DNA from 2 places in the Photobacterium sp. DA100 genome. Region 1 is predicted to be linked to the other one. Evidence: predicted binding sites of a transcription regulator. Region 1 holds the regulator's gene; the other holds the start of a gene.
What was found. Region 1 encodes CRP, which controls carbon source genes, mostly activating them, when cyclic AMP is high. Its sites were predicted from a motif close to TGTGANNNNNNTCACA; they were not measured.
Positions count from the first base shown of each region.

Region 2: the regulator CRP is predicted to act here: its motif matches at 4,894-4,909, upstream of cdd (cytidine deaminase).

Region 1 is NZ_CP119423.1:227,646-235,980, reverse strand. Features, by position in the region: gene PTW35_RS01155 (hydrolase) at 1-343, shown strand, start outside; gene PTW35_RS01150 (YheU family protein) at 574-795, shown strand; gene PTW35_RS01145 (phosphoribulokinase) at 901-1,770, shown strand; gene PTW35_RS01140 (rubrerythrin family protein) at 1,884-2,303, shown strand; gene PTW35_RS01135 (heterodisulfide reductase-related iron-sulfur binding cluster) at 2,368-3,696, shown strand; gene PTW35_RS01130 (DUF3501 family protein) at 3,720-4,298, shown strand; gene PTW35_RS01125 (OsmC family protein) at 4,309-4,716, opposite strand; gene crp (cAMP-activated global transcriptional regulator CRP) at 4,987-5,619, shown strand; gene PTW35_RS01115 (hypothetical protein) at 5,807-5,995, shown strand; gene PTW35_RS01110 (DUF1338 domain-containing protein) at 6,089-6,886, opposite strand; gene astD (succinylglutamate-semialdehyde dehydrogenase) at 6,931-8,335, opposite strand, start outside.
Region 2 is NZ_CP119423.1:1,850,904-1,859,238, reverse strand. Features, by position in the region: gene PTW35_RS08700 (hypothetical protein) at 1-371, opposite strand, end outside; gene PTW35_RS08695 (hypothetical protein) at 535-1,038, opposite strand; gene sbcB (exodeoxyribonuclease I) at 1,499-2,920, shown strand; gene PTW35_RS08685 (hypothetical protein) at 3,134-3,673, shown strand; gene PTW35_RS08680 (CidA/LrgA family protein) at 3,761-4,102, shown strand; gene PTW35_RS08675 (CidB/LrgB family autolysis modulator) at 4,099-4,779, shown strand; gene cdd (cytidine deaminase) at 4,969-5,856, shown strand; gene PTW35_RS08665 (IS4 family transposase) at 5,976-7,307, shown strand; gene PTW35_RS08660 (DMT family transporter) at 7,430-8,320, shown strand.

The sequences.
Region 1 (8,335 bases):
GGGCGAAGATGCCAAACAGCTCGAAACCCTGTGGCAATTCGACGAGTTCGTCACCGCGCCGCTGCACGGCTTCAAGGATGCCGCCGATTACTACCAGCGCTGCAGCGGGCTGTCCCGACTGGGCGATGTCGCCATCCCGTTGCGGGTGATCCACGCCAAGGACGACCCGTTCATGACCGAGGCCGTGATCCCCACCGGCCCGCTTCCCCCCCATATCCGATATGATCTGTACCAGTACGGCGGCCATGTCGGCTTCGTCACCGGTTCGTGGCGCCAACCGGACTTCTGGCTGGAGAAGACAGTGCCAGCGTGGTTTCACAAGATCCTAGGTTCTGGCTCCTAGTTCAGGAGTGAAACTCTGGGTCCTGCGGTCCTGCGGTCCTGCGGTCCTGCGGTCCTGCAAACAGAATCTTAAAGCCGACAGCCTGTGTCAAACCTTTAACTTTTTAATATCTTAGGCTTTTACCCATAGGGCCATAGAACCTCAGAGCCTTAGAACCGCTCTTATCCCTCTACAACTGATGTATTTGCCAATATAATCGTCGTATCGTCTGCAACAGAAAAAGTGCCGTTATGAATATCCCTTGGCAAGACATTGATCCCGAAACCCTGACCAACATCATCGAACATTTCGTCTTGCGCGAAGGGACCGACTACGGCGAACGCGAGCTGTCCTTGGCTGCCAAGGTAGCCAGGGTGCGCCAGCAATTGGAAAGCGGCGAGGCGGTGATCGTTTACTCGGAACTGCATGAAACCATCGACATCAAATCCAAACGCCAGTTGGGACACCGCTAACCCCTCGCAAATTCTGTCGACCCTGCATTTTTGACATCCCGGCTTGACCTTGCCGCCCAGCCCTGTTAATAACTCTTTCCGTTAATGTTAACGACAGGGTTTGTCATGTCTGCAAAACACCCCATTATTGCAGTAACAGGGTCCTCGGGGGCGGGTACGTCTACCACCTCCGAAGCATTCCGTAAGATGTTCAATATGATGGGCATCAATGCTGCCTGGCTTGAAGGCGACAGTTTTCACCGCTTCACCCGTCCGGAAATGGACGTCGAAATCCGCAAGGCCAAAGAGCAAGGCCGCCATATCAGCTATTTCGGGCCCCAGGCCAACGACTTCCCGCTGCTGGAGACTTTCTTCCGCCAGTACGGCGCAGACGGCAGCGGCCAGTTCCGCCGTTACCTGCACACGTTTGACGAAGCCGTGCCGTACAACCAGATGCCGGGCACGTTCACGCCTTGGCAGACCCTGCCAGAAAATACCGACCTGCTGTTCTATGAAGGGCTACACGGCGGGGTGGTTGATGGCGAGGTCAATGCCGCCCAGCATGTCGACCTACTTATCGGCATGGTGCCTATCGTCAACCTCGAGTGGATCCAGAAAATTGTCAGGGACACCCGGGATCGCGGCCACTCCCGCGAGGCGGTGATGGAGTCCATCGTGCGCTCGATGGATGACTACCTCAATTACATCACCCCGCAATTCTCCCGCACCCATATCAATTTCCAGCGGGTGCCAACGGTCGATACCTCCAATCCCCTCAGTGCCAAGGGGATCCCGAGCCTGGATGAAAGCTTCGTGGTGATCCGCTTCCGCGGGATCAAGAATGTCGACTTCCCCTACCTGCTGTCAATGATTCAGGGCTCGTTTATGTCGCGCCACAACACCCTGGTGGTACCCGGCGGCAAGATGAGCTTCGCGATGGAGCTCATCATGCGGCCGCTGATCCAGCAATTGATCGATACCGGTAAAATCGGTTAAACCATCGATAAAAGCGATGGTATTGGCCTAGAGAATCTATTGGCTGAAATGGAAGTTCTCTTCTTTAATCTTATTGAGTGATGTCTCAATAATTACCAAGAGGAGGACTTCCCATGGCTCTCAAAGGCTCCGCCACTGAACAGAACCTCAAAGATGCTTTCGCCGGTGAAAGCCAGGCCAACCGGCGCTACCTCTACTTTGCCGCCAAAGCCGATGTCGAGGGCTACAACGATGTCGCAGCCGTCTTTCGTTCCACGGCCGAAGGGGAAACCGGTCATGCCCATGGCCACCTTGAGTACCTCGAAGAGGTCGGTGACCCGGCTACCGGCTTGCCTATGGGCGATACCGGCAATAACCTCAAAGCCGCCATTGCTGGCGAAACCCACGAATACACCGACATGTACCCGGGCATGGCCGCCAAAGCCCGCGAGGAAGGCTTCGATGAAATTGCCGACTGGTTCGAGACCCTCGCTAAGGCCGAGCGAAGCCACGCCAACCGCTTCCAGAAAGCCCTAGACCAGCTCGACGACTGAGTCCGCCTATGGCAGCACCTGAAGCAGGAGCCGTGCCTTCTGCTTCCCTACCGGGAACCATGCCATGAAAAACAAAAAAGAGGGCGGGATAGAAGCCCCGACCCGCCATGCCATCGACTGGCAAAGTGAAGACTTTTACGACACCGATGCCCTTAACCAAGAGCTGGGGCGGGTATTTGATATCTGCCACGGGTGCCGCCGCTGCGTCAACCTATGCCACGCTTTCCCGACCCTATTCGATTTGATCGATGAGTCATCCACCCTGGAAGTTGACGGCGTCGACCCAGCAGACTTTAGCAAGGTGAGCGACCAGTGCTATCTCTGCGATATGTGCTACATGACCAAATGCCCGTATGTTCCGCCTCATGAGTGGAATGTCGACTTTCCCCACCTGATGCTACGCGCCAAGGCGAACCACTTCAAGCACCATGGTGCCAGCCTCCGTGACAAGATCTTGTCGAGCACTGACGCCGTCGGCAAAGCCGCGACCCTTCCCGTCATCGACAAAACCGTCAACGCCCTCAACAACAATGTGCATTTCCGGGGAGTACTGCACAAAGCCGGGGTGCACAAGGACGCCCCGGTCCCGGCTTACCACAGCCGAACCCTGCGCAAATCCGTCCCCAACGTGCCGTCGGCGATTGCCCCCCAGCCCGCCAACGGGACAACCGGCAAGATCGCCCTGTTCGCCACCTGCTATGGCAACTACAACAGCCCCGCCGTCGGCACCGACTTCTTCAAAGTCTTCGAGCATAACGGTATCGCCATCGAGCTGGTAAAATCCGAGCAGTGCTGCGGAATGCCCAAAATGGAGCTGGGAGATCTCGAAAGTGTCCGCCAGGCCAAGGAACGCAATATCCCGGTGCTGCTGGGCATGGTTGAGCAAGGCTTCGACCTTACCGCCCCCATCCCCTCGTGCGTACTGATGTTCAAACAGGAGCTGCCGCTGTTGTTTCCGGATGACCCGGACGTGCTAAGGGTGCGGGACGCCTTCTTCGACCCTTTTGAATATCTGTCGCTCCGCCACAAGGCCGGCTTGCTCAACACCGACTTTCCGCATCCCCTGGGAGACATCGGCTACCAAGTCGCCTGCCACCAGCGGGTGCAGAATATCGGCATGAAAACCGAAGAGATCCTCAAGTTGGTTCCCGGCACGACCCTGCATACCCAGCCGCGCTGCTCCGGCCACGACGGTACTTACGCGGTCAAGGTCGAGAGCCATGAGCTCGCCGTTAAAATTGGCCGCCCGGTGGTCCGCAAACTCGAGCTGCATCCGCTGGATCATTTCACCAGCGACTGCCCGATGGCAGCCACCCACCTGGCCAATTTGGCCAGCAATATCGAGCAGGCCGAGCATCCCATTACCTTACTGCGCAAAGCCTATGGGCTATGACCTTCAACCAACAAGGAGCTCCCATGACCCTTTCCGCTTCCGACCTAATGTCCCTCGAGGTATATGCCCGCCAACGGCCTGAGTTCCGGCAGCGGGTAATGGCCCATAAACAGCCACGGCGCATCGCGATCGGCCCCGATGTAAAGCTCTATTTCGAAGACAGGCTGACCATCCAGTACCAGATCCAGGAAATGCTGCGCGTTGAGCGGATCTTCGAGCCCGAAGGGATCGCCGACGAACTTGCGGCCTACAATCCGCTGATCCCCGACGGCAGTAATTGGAAGGCTACGATGATGATCGAGTACCCGGCGCCGGAGGAGCGCAAACGCCAGCTGCAGCGGCTGGTCGGTATTGAACGGAAAACGTGGATCCAAGTCAATGGCGGGGAGCGAGTAAGTCCTATATGCGACGAGGACCTAGCCCGGGAAGACCGGAACAAAACATCCAGCGTCCACTTCTTGCGCTTTGAGCTGAGCCAGTCAGACATCAGCCTGCTCAAGCAGGGGGCCCATGTGAAAATGGGGATCGACCATCCCCACTACCGGGCCGTCACCGAGCTGACCGCCGAGCAGCGACTGGCGCTGCTCGCCGATCTCGACTAATGCCGCTAGATCAAAGCTGCTCCAGCACTTCGTATGAATGGGTCATCTCGACCCCTTCACCCAACATCAGGCATACCGAGCAGTATTTTTCCAACGAGTCTGCTACCGTCTTGGCCACAACCGCTTCATCCAAGTTTTCACCAGTGACGACGAAATGCAAATTGGCCGTGGTAAAAATGCGCGGGGCCTGCTCGCGTCGTACCGAGGAGATCTGCGCTTCGCAGCCGGTAATTTTCTGCCCCGCCGACTTAAGACCATCAACCACATCCACCGAGCTACACCCGCCTGCAGCCATCAATACCAACTCCATCGGACTCGGTGCTTTTTCGCCACCGTTACCGTCCATAACTACGCTGTGGCCAGAATTTGACTGTCCTAGAAAGGTCATATTTTCGACCCATTTCACTCGTGATTGCATTGCTTTCTCCTTACAACTTTTAGGGGCTTTGGGCACTATCTAGCAACTGTGTGATCATGTGCACACTTATGACTACAAAATGGCCTTTTCAGATAGATCAATATCAAGAAAAGCGCGCCGAAAAAAGATAAAATCTGAACTAATTATTCACGTGAGCTTGCAGCCCAGCGGTTGACTGAATATCCTAAACGACGAGCTAATTATGATTAGGCCCAGCCTCATTTTGAAGGACGTCGTTGTTGGGCAACAAACGCAGAGGAAGTTAGTAATATGGTTCCAGGTAAACCTCAAACAGATCCAACTCTAGAGTGGTTTCTTTCCCATTGCCACATTCATAAATACCCATCAAAGAGTACTTTGATCCACGCGGGTGAAAAAGCAGAGACGCTCTACTACATCGTCAAAGGTTCTGTTGCGGTCCTGATCAAGGATGAAGAAGGTAAGGAAATGATCCTGTCTTACCTAAACCAAGGTGACTTCATCGGTGAATTAGGCCTATTCGAAGAAGGCCAAGAGCGTACCGCTTGGGTTCGTGCCAAGACCCCTTGTGAAGTAGCAGAAATTTCGTTCAAGAAATTCCGCCAGCTTATCCAGGTTAACCCGGATATCCTAATGCGCCTATCGGCACAGATGGCAAGCCGCCTTCAGGTGACGAGCCAGAAAGTAGGTGACTTGGCATTCTTGGATGTTACCGGCCGTATCGCACAGACACTATTGAACCTGGCCAAACAGCCAGACGCAATGACGCACCCAGACGGTATGCAGATCAAGATCACCCGTCAGGAAATCGGCCAGATTGTTGGCTGTTCCCGCGAGACGGTGGGCCGCATCTTGAAGATGCTGGAAGAGCAGAACCTGATCTCAGCCCACGGTAAGACCATCGTTGTTTACGGTACGCGCTAAGCAGCCCGTTTGAACAAGCAGATAGCCAAAAGCCGCATCATGCGGCTTTTTTTATTGCCTCTCGCCCGCCCCTTTCATACTTACACAGCATTACTGTCTAGCGCATCACTGTTTTTATGCTTGTATCTACACCGCTTAATGCTACATTGTGCATATCAACCCTCATCACCTGTAATGGAATACCGGTATGGACATCGAACGCTTTTCACCACACAGCTCCCACCACTTGCACCGCGGGATCATTTCGCCGCTTCCTGATACCATCGAAATGACCGGTTTCAGTGACAGCCGCCACTACCTCGAGCAGCACGAGAGGGTGAAGCGCCACTCGCCTGGAGCTCACTTGGGCTATCCGCTCGACAGTTTCAAGCATTAGTACAACGCATAGAACTGAGCCTGTGACAGCAAGTGGCCACAGGCTCTTGGGCTTGGGACTTTTACGCTACCCGCTGCAGCGAGGGCTGCGACGTTAACCTGCGTCGGTACTTTCGAAGATCTTGTCAGCCGACGCCTCGACAAAGCCGGTATACAGCTCGCCGTCTTCCTTCGGATAACGCTTGGCAAACTCATAGAAGCCACCGGGGATGGTATACACACCATCGGTAAAGCCGACCTCTACCCTATCAGCCATGGTCGATGACTGCTCCAGCATCACCTCGGGACTGCCCTTGACCTCACCGCCCGAACTATTGATTTCGAAACCGTTATGGCGCAGTAGGTGATTGACCTCGGCCACCTCGGTAAACTGCTCGAGCTGGTTGAGGCTGACAGTAAAGTGATTGGCCCCGAAACCATGGGCGGCCAGCCAGCCGGCATATTCGCTCTCTGCCGCCAGCAACTCATAGGTCGCGTAGTCCAGATCCCACAATCGGCCACCATACAAAAAGGCCGGATCGTGCATGGCCTGCTCGGGAACCTGATCAACCAGATCCCTGACCGTTTGCTGCAGCAAGGAGCTAAACTGGCCGACCATCAGCTCGCTGATAAACACTTTGGGTGCCAGTGGATTGGGGTGCTCAAAGTGCTCGGCGTACAGCTTCTTGGCCTCGAAGTGATAACGGCCACACGGCTTGTAGCCAAGCGCGATAAACGGTGCCGCCAGCCGGTCAAGACCGACCTTCGGCAAGTTGAATGTCCGCAGCGCAATATGGTCGTTGAGCAGCGGCTCCTCCTCGGTCAGCAGATCGTGAACCTGGGCAGCCGAGGGGCACAGGCGCTGGATGTAATCCTGCCATAACTGTTCAAATAGTTGCTCTACCCTTTCCATGTGCTCGCTATCCTCTTTGGCTAGTGAATGATTGTCGATGGCCCTCAAAGCATGATCCCCGGTGAAAGCTGGGCTGGTAGCTCCGGCTGCTCACCTTCCATCGAGGCCATCGGGTACGCACAGTAGTCTGCCGCGTAATACGCACTCGGCCGCAAGTTGCCAGACGCTCCCGGCCCACCGAATGGCGCATCGCCGCTGGCCCCGGTCAACTGGCGGTTGCGATTGACGATCCCGGCCCGGATATGCTCGATAAAGTACTGCCACTCGCTGTCATCGGTCGACACCAGGCCTGCCGACAGGCCGTAGCGGGTGTCATTGGCCTTCTCCACCGCCTCCTCCAGATCGCGGTAGCGGGCAACCTGCAGCAATGGGCCAAAATATTCTTCATCCGGCAGCTCAGCGATTTGGCTAACCTCAATGATTCCCGGGGTGACAATCGCCCCCTGGCCACGGGCCGCCGGCAGCAGCGAGACGCCGCCCATCTCGACCAGTCGCGACTGGGCCTGGATGATATTGTCGGCGGCCTGGACCGAGACTTGCGCCCCCATGAACGGGGCTGGCTCGTCAAACTGGCCGCCCACCCGGATTTGCCGGGTCAGCTCAATCAAACGGGCCAAAATGCGATCGCCTTCCGTGCCGTGCGGCAGATAGAGCCGGCGGGCACAGGTACAACGTTGGCCGGCACTGATAAAGGCAGACTGAATAATAGTGTAGACAGTGGCATCCAGCTCGCCAAAGTGACGGGAGATCACCATCGGGTTGTTGCCGCCCATCTCGAGCGCCAACATCTTACCCGGCTGGCCGGCAAACTGACGGTGCAGCAAGTGGCCGGTATTGGCACTGCCGGTAAAGAGCAGGCCATCAATCCCTTTCGAGCCAGCCAGGGCTTCCCCGGTTTCTCGGGCCCCCTGCACCAAGTTGATAACCCCGTCCGGTAACCCGGCCTGCTGCCATAGCTTCATGGTCTCTTCCGCGACCTTCGGCGTCAGATCCGAGGGTTTGAACACCACGGTATTGCCCGCCAGTAACGCTGGCACAATATGGCCGTTAGGCAAATGCCCCGGGAAATTATACGGCCCGAACACCGCCATCACCCCCAACGGGCGGTGGCGAAGCACGGCCTGGGTACCCGCAACCTCTTTCTGCTTCTCGCCGGTACGTTCATGGTAGGCGCGCAGCGATATCGCAATCTTGCCGACCATGGCCCCGGCTTCGGTGCGGGTCTCCCACAGCGGCTTACCGGTTTCCTCGGCAATCACCACCGCAATGGCCTCGCTATGGGCTTTGACCAGCTCGGCAAACCGTTCGACTATCGCCTGGCGCTCGGCCAACGGTGTGTGGCGCCAGCCCACCAGGGCTGCCCTCGCGGCAGACACAGCCTGCTCGACCTGCTCAGCCGTTGCGGTCTGGCCCTGCCACACCACTTCACCGGTATAGGGATTGAGCGAC
Region 2 (8,335 bases), 1.6 Mb from region 1:
CGAGGTACAAACTTGTGCGAGTTGAGAGTGATTATATACCCCTCTTCTCGCGCATAATCGAGTGTATTAACCAGAAAGAAAATGCAAAAGGCGAACTGAACAAATGCTGTCACCTGATTACTATCAGGTAAATACAGAACCAAAAAAGGAAGTAAAGTAAGATACGCCAACGAAAGCAAAACTTGCTTACCAAAATACAAATAAAGCAAGACATACATTCGTCGCGAATACTTGAAGGAGGTAAACCCACTTTGCAAAATGAATAGCATTGCTGCAAAACCAATACCAAGCAAAACTCCTGCTACAGAAACTAGCATTGCGTAAAACGACTGTATATTTACAGGTAGAGTTGGCTCTAGCAGACTGTCCAAGTTTAAATTACTCCAAATTATTGAGATTTACATAACGCCGGCAATAAGGTGTGCCCCACTGAACCAGCAAAGCGCACCAAACTCCATACCAAAACCGCCGAGTGTAACGCATCACCTTGATTGCTTTGTTATAAGTGAACACGCCTGACTTGTGAGGAATGCCCTATCTTTTTCTTTTTTGAGTACACTTGTTACAACGCTGCAATCCATTTACTGCTGGCCAATGTATAGGGTTCGTTAAAGGGTGCTGGAACATTTCCTCGTAGTATTTTTCAACCACTTCTAAATCAATATTGTTGATAGGTAATCCCTGTTCCATTTTGTGGATAATATTTTTGTTCGCTTTTTGGCGATATTCCTTAATTTTTGTGGGCCAGAGTTGCCCTCTAATGCAATGTTCACATATCTTAATTTTTTTCCCATTATGTTCATACAACATCTTTGCCACACGAGAAAAGTAAGCTGTATCGGCTACACGAACCATAGTCACTACAACTAAACCATGTTTTATCCGTTCATTTAGTGCTTCAGATTGCCTATACGAGACAATCGCTTCACTAGCTAGCCCCATTGGTACCAATAAACAATTCAAGGGAAGAGCCAATTGATTATCGCCAACAATTTTTGCACCAGCTTTAATCATCCAATCATTTGGAGATATAATCATTTCGTCTACCTCTCACTTATAACATTTTATTTCACGAACACCGTTCGTATATCTTCCGGGTACCGCTGAATAGACGAAGAAGATTAACGAAACGAGTTCATTTAAAATGCAGCCAGTAGCTAATCAAACCACTCTCGCTCAATCCTTCAGCACAACGTTCTGTATGTAACCATATGTTATTGATGGTGTAAATAGTTTAACTGACAATGATGTCTAGAAAATCTGTCAACCTTCCATCCGCCAATCTGGTGTTTTGGCCTGTCGAGCTCAATTCCATCATGAATTTACCTTTGCACCTTGCCTCTTTGCGGCGAGTTGCGGGATACTTAACTAATCTGAGTTTTTAAGTGTTGAACAGCTAAAAATATGTGTTGTATCAGTGCTTAAATTCCAACCAATTTTAAAAAGCTACCGTGAGAACTAACACTTAATATCAACACGGTGGCTTCTGGAAAACACTATGAATGAAACCAATGAGCCAACCCTGTTTTGGCTGGATTATGAAACCTTCGGTGCCAATCCGGCGCTAGATCGCCCGTGCCAGTTTGCCGGGGTGCGTACCGACATGGACATGAACATTATCGGTGAGCCGCTGGTGATCTACTGCAAGCCACCGGTGGACTACCTGCCTTCACCTGAAGCTTGCCTTATCACCGGGATCACACCGCAGGAAGCCCATGAGAAAGGCTTGCCTGAGCCTGAGTTCATTGCCCGTATTCACCAGGAGCTGTCGAAGCCCAATACCTGTGTGATCGGCTACAACAACGTACGCTTCGATGATGAAGTGACCCGCTATACCCTTTACCGCAATTTCTACGACCCATACGCCTGGAGCTGGCAAAACGGCAACTCACGCTGGGATTTGCTGGATATCATGCGTACGTGCTATGCGCTTCGTCCGGACGGCATGAACTGGCCGACCAATGAGGACGGCCTGCCGAGCTTTAAGCTGGAACACCTATCGGTTGCCAACGGTATTGAACACGCCAATGCGCACGATGCGATGGCCGATGTGTATGCCACTATTGAATTGGCAAAAATCGTTAAGCAGAACCAGCCAAAGCTGTTTGACTACTTCTTCAAGCTGCGTAATAAGCGTAAGCTGCAAGAGCTGGTAGATATCGTGGAAATGACCCCGCTGATGCATGTCTCTGGCATGTTCGGTGTCGAGTGCGGCAACACCAGCTGGATCGTACCGATGGCATGGCACCCTGATAACAAGAATGCGGTAATTACTGTGAACCTGGCCATGGATCCGACCCCGCTGATCGAGCTCCCTGCCGATGAGCTGCGCGAACGGCTCTACACCAAACGGGTTGATCTCGGCCCGGATGAACTGCCTGTTCCGCTGAAACTGGTGCACTTGAATAAATGCCCGGTCCTTGCGCCGGCGAAAACGCTACGCGCCGAAGATGCCGCCCGTATCGGTATCGACCGCGAAGCTTGCCTGAAGAACCTGGCGACCTTGAAAGCGCATCCGGAAATCCGTGAGAAGCTGTTGGCGATATACAGTGTCGAGCGAGAGTTTGAAAAACATGACAACGTCGACGCCATGCTGTACGACGGCTTTTTCTCCAACGCCGATCGCTCAACCATCGATATCATCCAGAAGACCCCTGAGGATGAACTGGGCAAGCTGGAACTAAACGTCAGCGACAAGCGCATCAAGCCGCTGCTGTTCCGCTACCGTGCCCGTAATTTCCCGATGACACTGGATTACCAAGAGCAACAGCGCTGGAAGCACCATTGCCAGGATTTCTTCGAAGAGAACCTTCCAGGGTATATTCAAAACCTCGAAGCCGTTGCCATGGAGCACCAATCGAGCGAGAAGAATATGAAGATCCTAAAAGCTGTCTACGATTACGTACAAACACTGGTGTAAATTAGGCACTTTGCTGTTGTTTGATTCTGTCACTAGCTGACTGAAATAAATGTAGAAAAAATTAGCCCCTTGCGCGCACGCCGCCAAGGGGCTTTTTATCGCCAATGATTCTTCGTTGTGAGATTGCGCAACACCGCATGAACACCAACACTAAATAGTGATGGATTTGAAATTGTCATTCATGGATTCGAACGATGAATTGTAGTGATTGATATGACAACACAATCTTTAACACGCTGCTTCCGCTTTCCCGAGGTCGACTTCGAGCCAGATGTACACCTGCTGGTATGGCGCGACAAAACGGAAACACCGCTCACTTTGCATGAGTCTCGATTACTCGAGGCACTGTGCTATTGTGCCGGCGAAGTGATCAGCCATGAGCAGTTGCATAACAAAACGTTCAGCCAGCTTGATCCCTATGAGGATGGCACCAATCAGCATTACGATCTCAACACCATTCTCAAGCCGTTGGCCGCAAAACTCGAGCGCCAGGGGAAAATGGCCATTCCCATTGAGGTTGTCCCACAATACGGCTTCAGGGTGCCGCTGCCCGAGAAAATGTGTCGACTCGTCCATGAACCTGACAAAGCCGAAAAGAAAGAAGCCCTGCCTTCACCAGAGCACGACAATCACGAGTTCAGATCTGCCACAGAAGAAATAGTCAAAACCAGTGTGGTGCACAAAATCTCTGTTGCTGTGTTGGCATTGATGGCTTTTGCCGTCATTGTCGCTTCATTTACCGGCTATTTATAAACCTCTTAAAACCGGCAACTAAGTGTGGCTTAGATCACATTTATTTTGTATGATAAATGAGTTTCTTCTACCACACCTGAAGGGCTCATGGCTTATCTACGATCTTTTTTCATCATATTTATCTGCCTGATGATAGGCAAAGGCATCCAACACCTTACAGGTTTAGCCATTCCCGGTAGCATTATCGGCATGCTGATTTTGTTCACCGCTCTCTCAATGGGCATTATCCCCGCCCACTGGGCAATGCAAGGCTGCCATTTGCTTATTCGCCATATGGCACTGCTGTTCGTTCCTGTTGGCGTCGGCCTAATGAACTACCTCGATCTTCTCACCAACAACACCCTTACCATTCTTCTCAGCACTATCGGCAGTAGCGTGGTGGTATTCGTGGTTATTGGCTTGGCAACACACTATAAGGAAAACCAATGATCTGGCTGCTGACTACCTTGGTCGTGTTCTACACGGCACGCTATATTTCAAAACATATCCAGCATCCGATTGTTAACCCGCTTCTGATCTGCCTGGTTGTGATCATCCCGCTACTCATGTGGCTGGAGGTACCTTATGAAACCTATTTTGAGCAGAACAAATGGATCAATGCCCTACTCGAGCCCGCAGTCGTTGCTTTGGCGTTCCCTCTGTATGAGCAACTTAGCCAGATCCGCCAAAAGTGGAAGGTGATTTTCTCTACCTGTTTAATCGGCAGCGTACTGTCGATGATCACCGGCGCCGGTATTGCCCTTGCGCTCGGCGCAGATGCGCAGCTGACGGCATCTATCCTGCCTAAATCGGTGACAACGCCTATTGCGATGGCGGTGGCCGAACAAGTTGGCGGACTCCCTTCGGTTGCCGCTATTATGGTAATTATCGCTGGCTTATTTGGCGCGGTACTGGGTTACCCCCTATTTCGTCTTATCGGCGTCAAAGCGCCAATTGCCAAGGGGCTTACCATGGGTACGGTATCCCATGCTTTGGGTACGGCAAAAGCCGCGGAGGAGAATTATCAGGAAGGGGCATTTAGCTCGTTGGCCCTGGTGATCTGTGGTGTGATCACCTCTATTTTGGCGCCAATATTGTTTCCGCTCATCATAGCTGTGTTTAGCTAAGCTGTGCTGGTAATCGAATACAAAACTAAATGACTGATAATAATCTATAATTTTTTTATAACCTGTGTGACCCGACTCGCATTAATGCAAACAATGAAACGATTCATTGTTAAGTGTGATCGAGATCACTCAATTATAGGATTAGCAAGCCTACAATGTTTCTCCATACACAAGACGGAGTGAAAACTCATGCACACTAAAGTAATGGATGCTTTAGGCGCTCTACCCACTGATCTAGCTTCTGCAATCAAACCTGTGCTAGAAGCCGAGAATTTCGATGCCACCTTAAGCCCTGAGGTGTTTGCTCAGTTAATGTCGAAAACCAACATGACTGACAGTGAATTGCGTGTAGCATTACTTCCGCTTGCGGCCGCTTATTCTGTTGCACCTATCTCTAATTTCTATGTTGGCGCGATTGTTCGTGGTCAATCTGGTACGCTTTATTTCGGTGCTAACATGGAATTTGTTGGTGCTTGCCTTTCCCAAACGATTCACGCAGAACAATCCGCCATCAGTCATGCTTGGGTGAAAGGCGAAACCGGCATTTCAGATATCACCATCAACTACAGCCCATGTGGCCACTGCCGCCAGTTCATGAACGAACTGACTACGGCCAAAGAACTCGTCGTTCAGTTGCCTGAGCGCGCTGCTAAGTCGCTACAGGAATACTTGCCTGAATCTTTCGGCCCGGCCGATCTGAATATTACCGATGCACTGCTGGCTAAAGTTGATAATGGCGTTACAACCGAAGCTACAGAAGCCCTTGTTCAACTAGCTTGCCAGGCTGCAAACCGTGCTCATGCGCCTTACACCAAGAACTTCAGTGGTGTGGCACTAAAAGCCAAAGACGGTAAAACGTTCATTGGTATGTATGCTGAAAACGCAGCATTCAACCCTAGCCTTCCTCCTCTTCAGGTTGCACTGGTTAACATGAATATGGCGGGCTATTCACTGGCTGACATTGAAGAAGCGGCACTGGTGGAAAAAGCTGACAGTACTATCAGCCACCTGTCTGATACGCAGACGACACTAGAAGCGCTGAATCCGGATATTCCGTTGTCTTATGTGGCAGCATAAGCGCATCGTATTAAAAAACCGCCTACGGGCTAACACCGATCAGTTAAGCCATTGATCAGTTGAATGATCCTACGGTTGAGTGAAAATACCCTCAGACATTAAGTATGAGGGTATTTTTTATGTTGGCACATTGGCTGATCGATGTTGATGATTTTGCTTCACCTGACTCACTCTCTTTGTTTCAAAAAGAGTTGCCTCTTGAGTGGATTCAACAAGCACTCGATGACACCAACAAGGCAAGTTTAAGGCGACGGAAGCTACCTGCTGAGCTTGTGGTCTGGCTTGTTGTTGGGATTGGTTTATACCGTGATAGACCGATTACCGATGTACTTGATAAGCTAGACCTTAAGCTTTCCAGTTCTCTAGGTGAGTCCATTGCTCCGAGTGCGATCCCCCAAGCAAGAAAACGGTTAACAGCTAAGCCTCTCGAAGCCCTATTTACATTAACTTCACAGCATTGGGTACAAACAGAGGATAGTGAAGATACATGGTTCGGGTTAAAGCTTTTCTCTGTAGATGGCACGCAATTTAGGACCCACGATACCCCAGCCCTTGCAGAGCATTTTCAATACGTTAAGCACAGTAAAACTCGCCATACTGAATACCCAGTTGTAAGGCTATGTGCACTCTGCTCCCTCCGAAGTCGGCTAATCCATAATGTCGCTTTTGGTCCTAGCTACAAGGGTGAAGAAAGCTACGCCAAGCAACTCATTTCCTCTGCAACAGCCAACTCCCTTACTATTTTCGACCGATGCTATTTAGGTGCAGAGTTGATGATTAACTGGCAAAACCAACATGGTTCTAGCCACTGGATGACTCCCATTAAATCCAATACAAAGTACACAATCATAGAGCAGTTAGATGAAGACGGGCGTGACTTGATAGTAGAAATGAATGTTTCTCAACAAGCTCGCAAAAAAGATCCTCATCTGCCTGAAAAGTGGCAGGCTAGACTTGCGCTTTATCCAGAAAAAGATCAACCCAATCATATCAAAGGGGTTTTGACGTCCCTAACAGACAAAAAATATGACCTGCAATCCTTGCTTAATGTTTACTTCGAACGATGGGAAATCGAAAACAGTTACGGGGAGATAAAACACGACATGCTTGAGGATGAGATCCTACTTCGCAGTCAATCAATCGAAGGTGTTGAGCAGGAGATCTGGGGCACCTTAATTGCCTATAATCTAGTCCGGTTGGAAATAAGCCGAATAGCGAAAGAAGCTAAAGTGTCGCCTTTACGGATCAGTTTTATGATGGCTTTGAGGGATATCCAGGATGAATTAATGTGGTGTGCAATCGCATCGCCCGGCTCAATACCCAAGAAGTTAAGGGCAATGCGAGAGCGAGTAAAACGTTATATTTTGCCTGAGCGAAAAAAACGGCCCAAATCAAGGACCGTTCGTATCAGTAAAACTCGCTATGTGGTTCGCTCCAAGCATCTTAATTGATAGGAGTTAGCCTACGGGCGGTTTTTTTGTATTTGTGAACCCTTGGCGGGCAGAAAGCAGTTTTTTCTTTCTATGGGTAGGTGTATGATTTTCAAGTTATAAACTCAATAAAACATTAATTCATGTCTCATCAACACAACCCGATTCAAGGGGCAAGCTGGATGATTACTGCCGGCTTGGCTTTTGCGATAGTCAACAGCCTGGCACAGTATCTCAGCATGGTTCTCCACATTCCATCGACCACTGTTGCCCTATTCCAGTATTTCATTGCCTTGGTGGCCATTTTTCCCTGGCTAAGAACCCTCGGTCTCCGTAACGCACTTCGCACCCAATATTTCGGCCAGCACTGTTTTCGCGTCTTGCTAGCGGTTGTCGGTATTCAGCTTTGGCTCTGGGCCCTGGCCTACCCAGTGCCTATCTGGCAAGGGATCGCGCTGCTTATGACCTCTCCGCTCTTTGCTACGATTGGCGCAGGCATGTTCTTAAAAGAGAAGGTCGGCACTGCACGCTGGATCGCAACCCTTGCGGGCTTCAGCGGTGCCATGATAATTCTTGAGCCATGGTCAGATGGGTTCAGCTGGGCGACATTACTGCCCGTAGCCGCCGCCTTTTTCTGGGCGTGCTACTCATTGATGGTAAAGAAAATGTCGGCCAGCGAATCACCAACCACCATTGTGGTATACCTGCTGATCCTCATTACCCCGTATAACCTGTTCCTGGCCGTTCCGGAATTCACCCTGCCACAAACCGGGTTCACCTGGCTGCTGCTTGGCGCAGCTGGCTTGCTAACGGCACTGGCCCAATGGGCTATCGCGAAAGCTTATGCTGTCGCCGATGCCTCGTTTGTCCAACCGTTCGATCACGCGAAGCTACCCCTGAACGTGCTTGGCGGTTGGCTGGTATTTGGCTGGGTTCCGCCAGGAAGGCTGTGGCTTGGCGCTGCGATTATCATTACCTCCGTTGCCTTTATCACCCAATGGGAAAATAAAAAAGCTGCCCCCGCAGAAAGCTAACCCTGCTCTGCACTC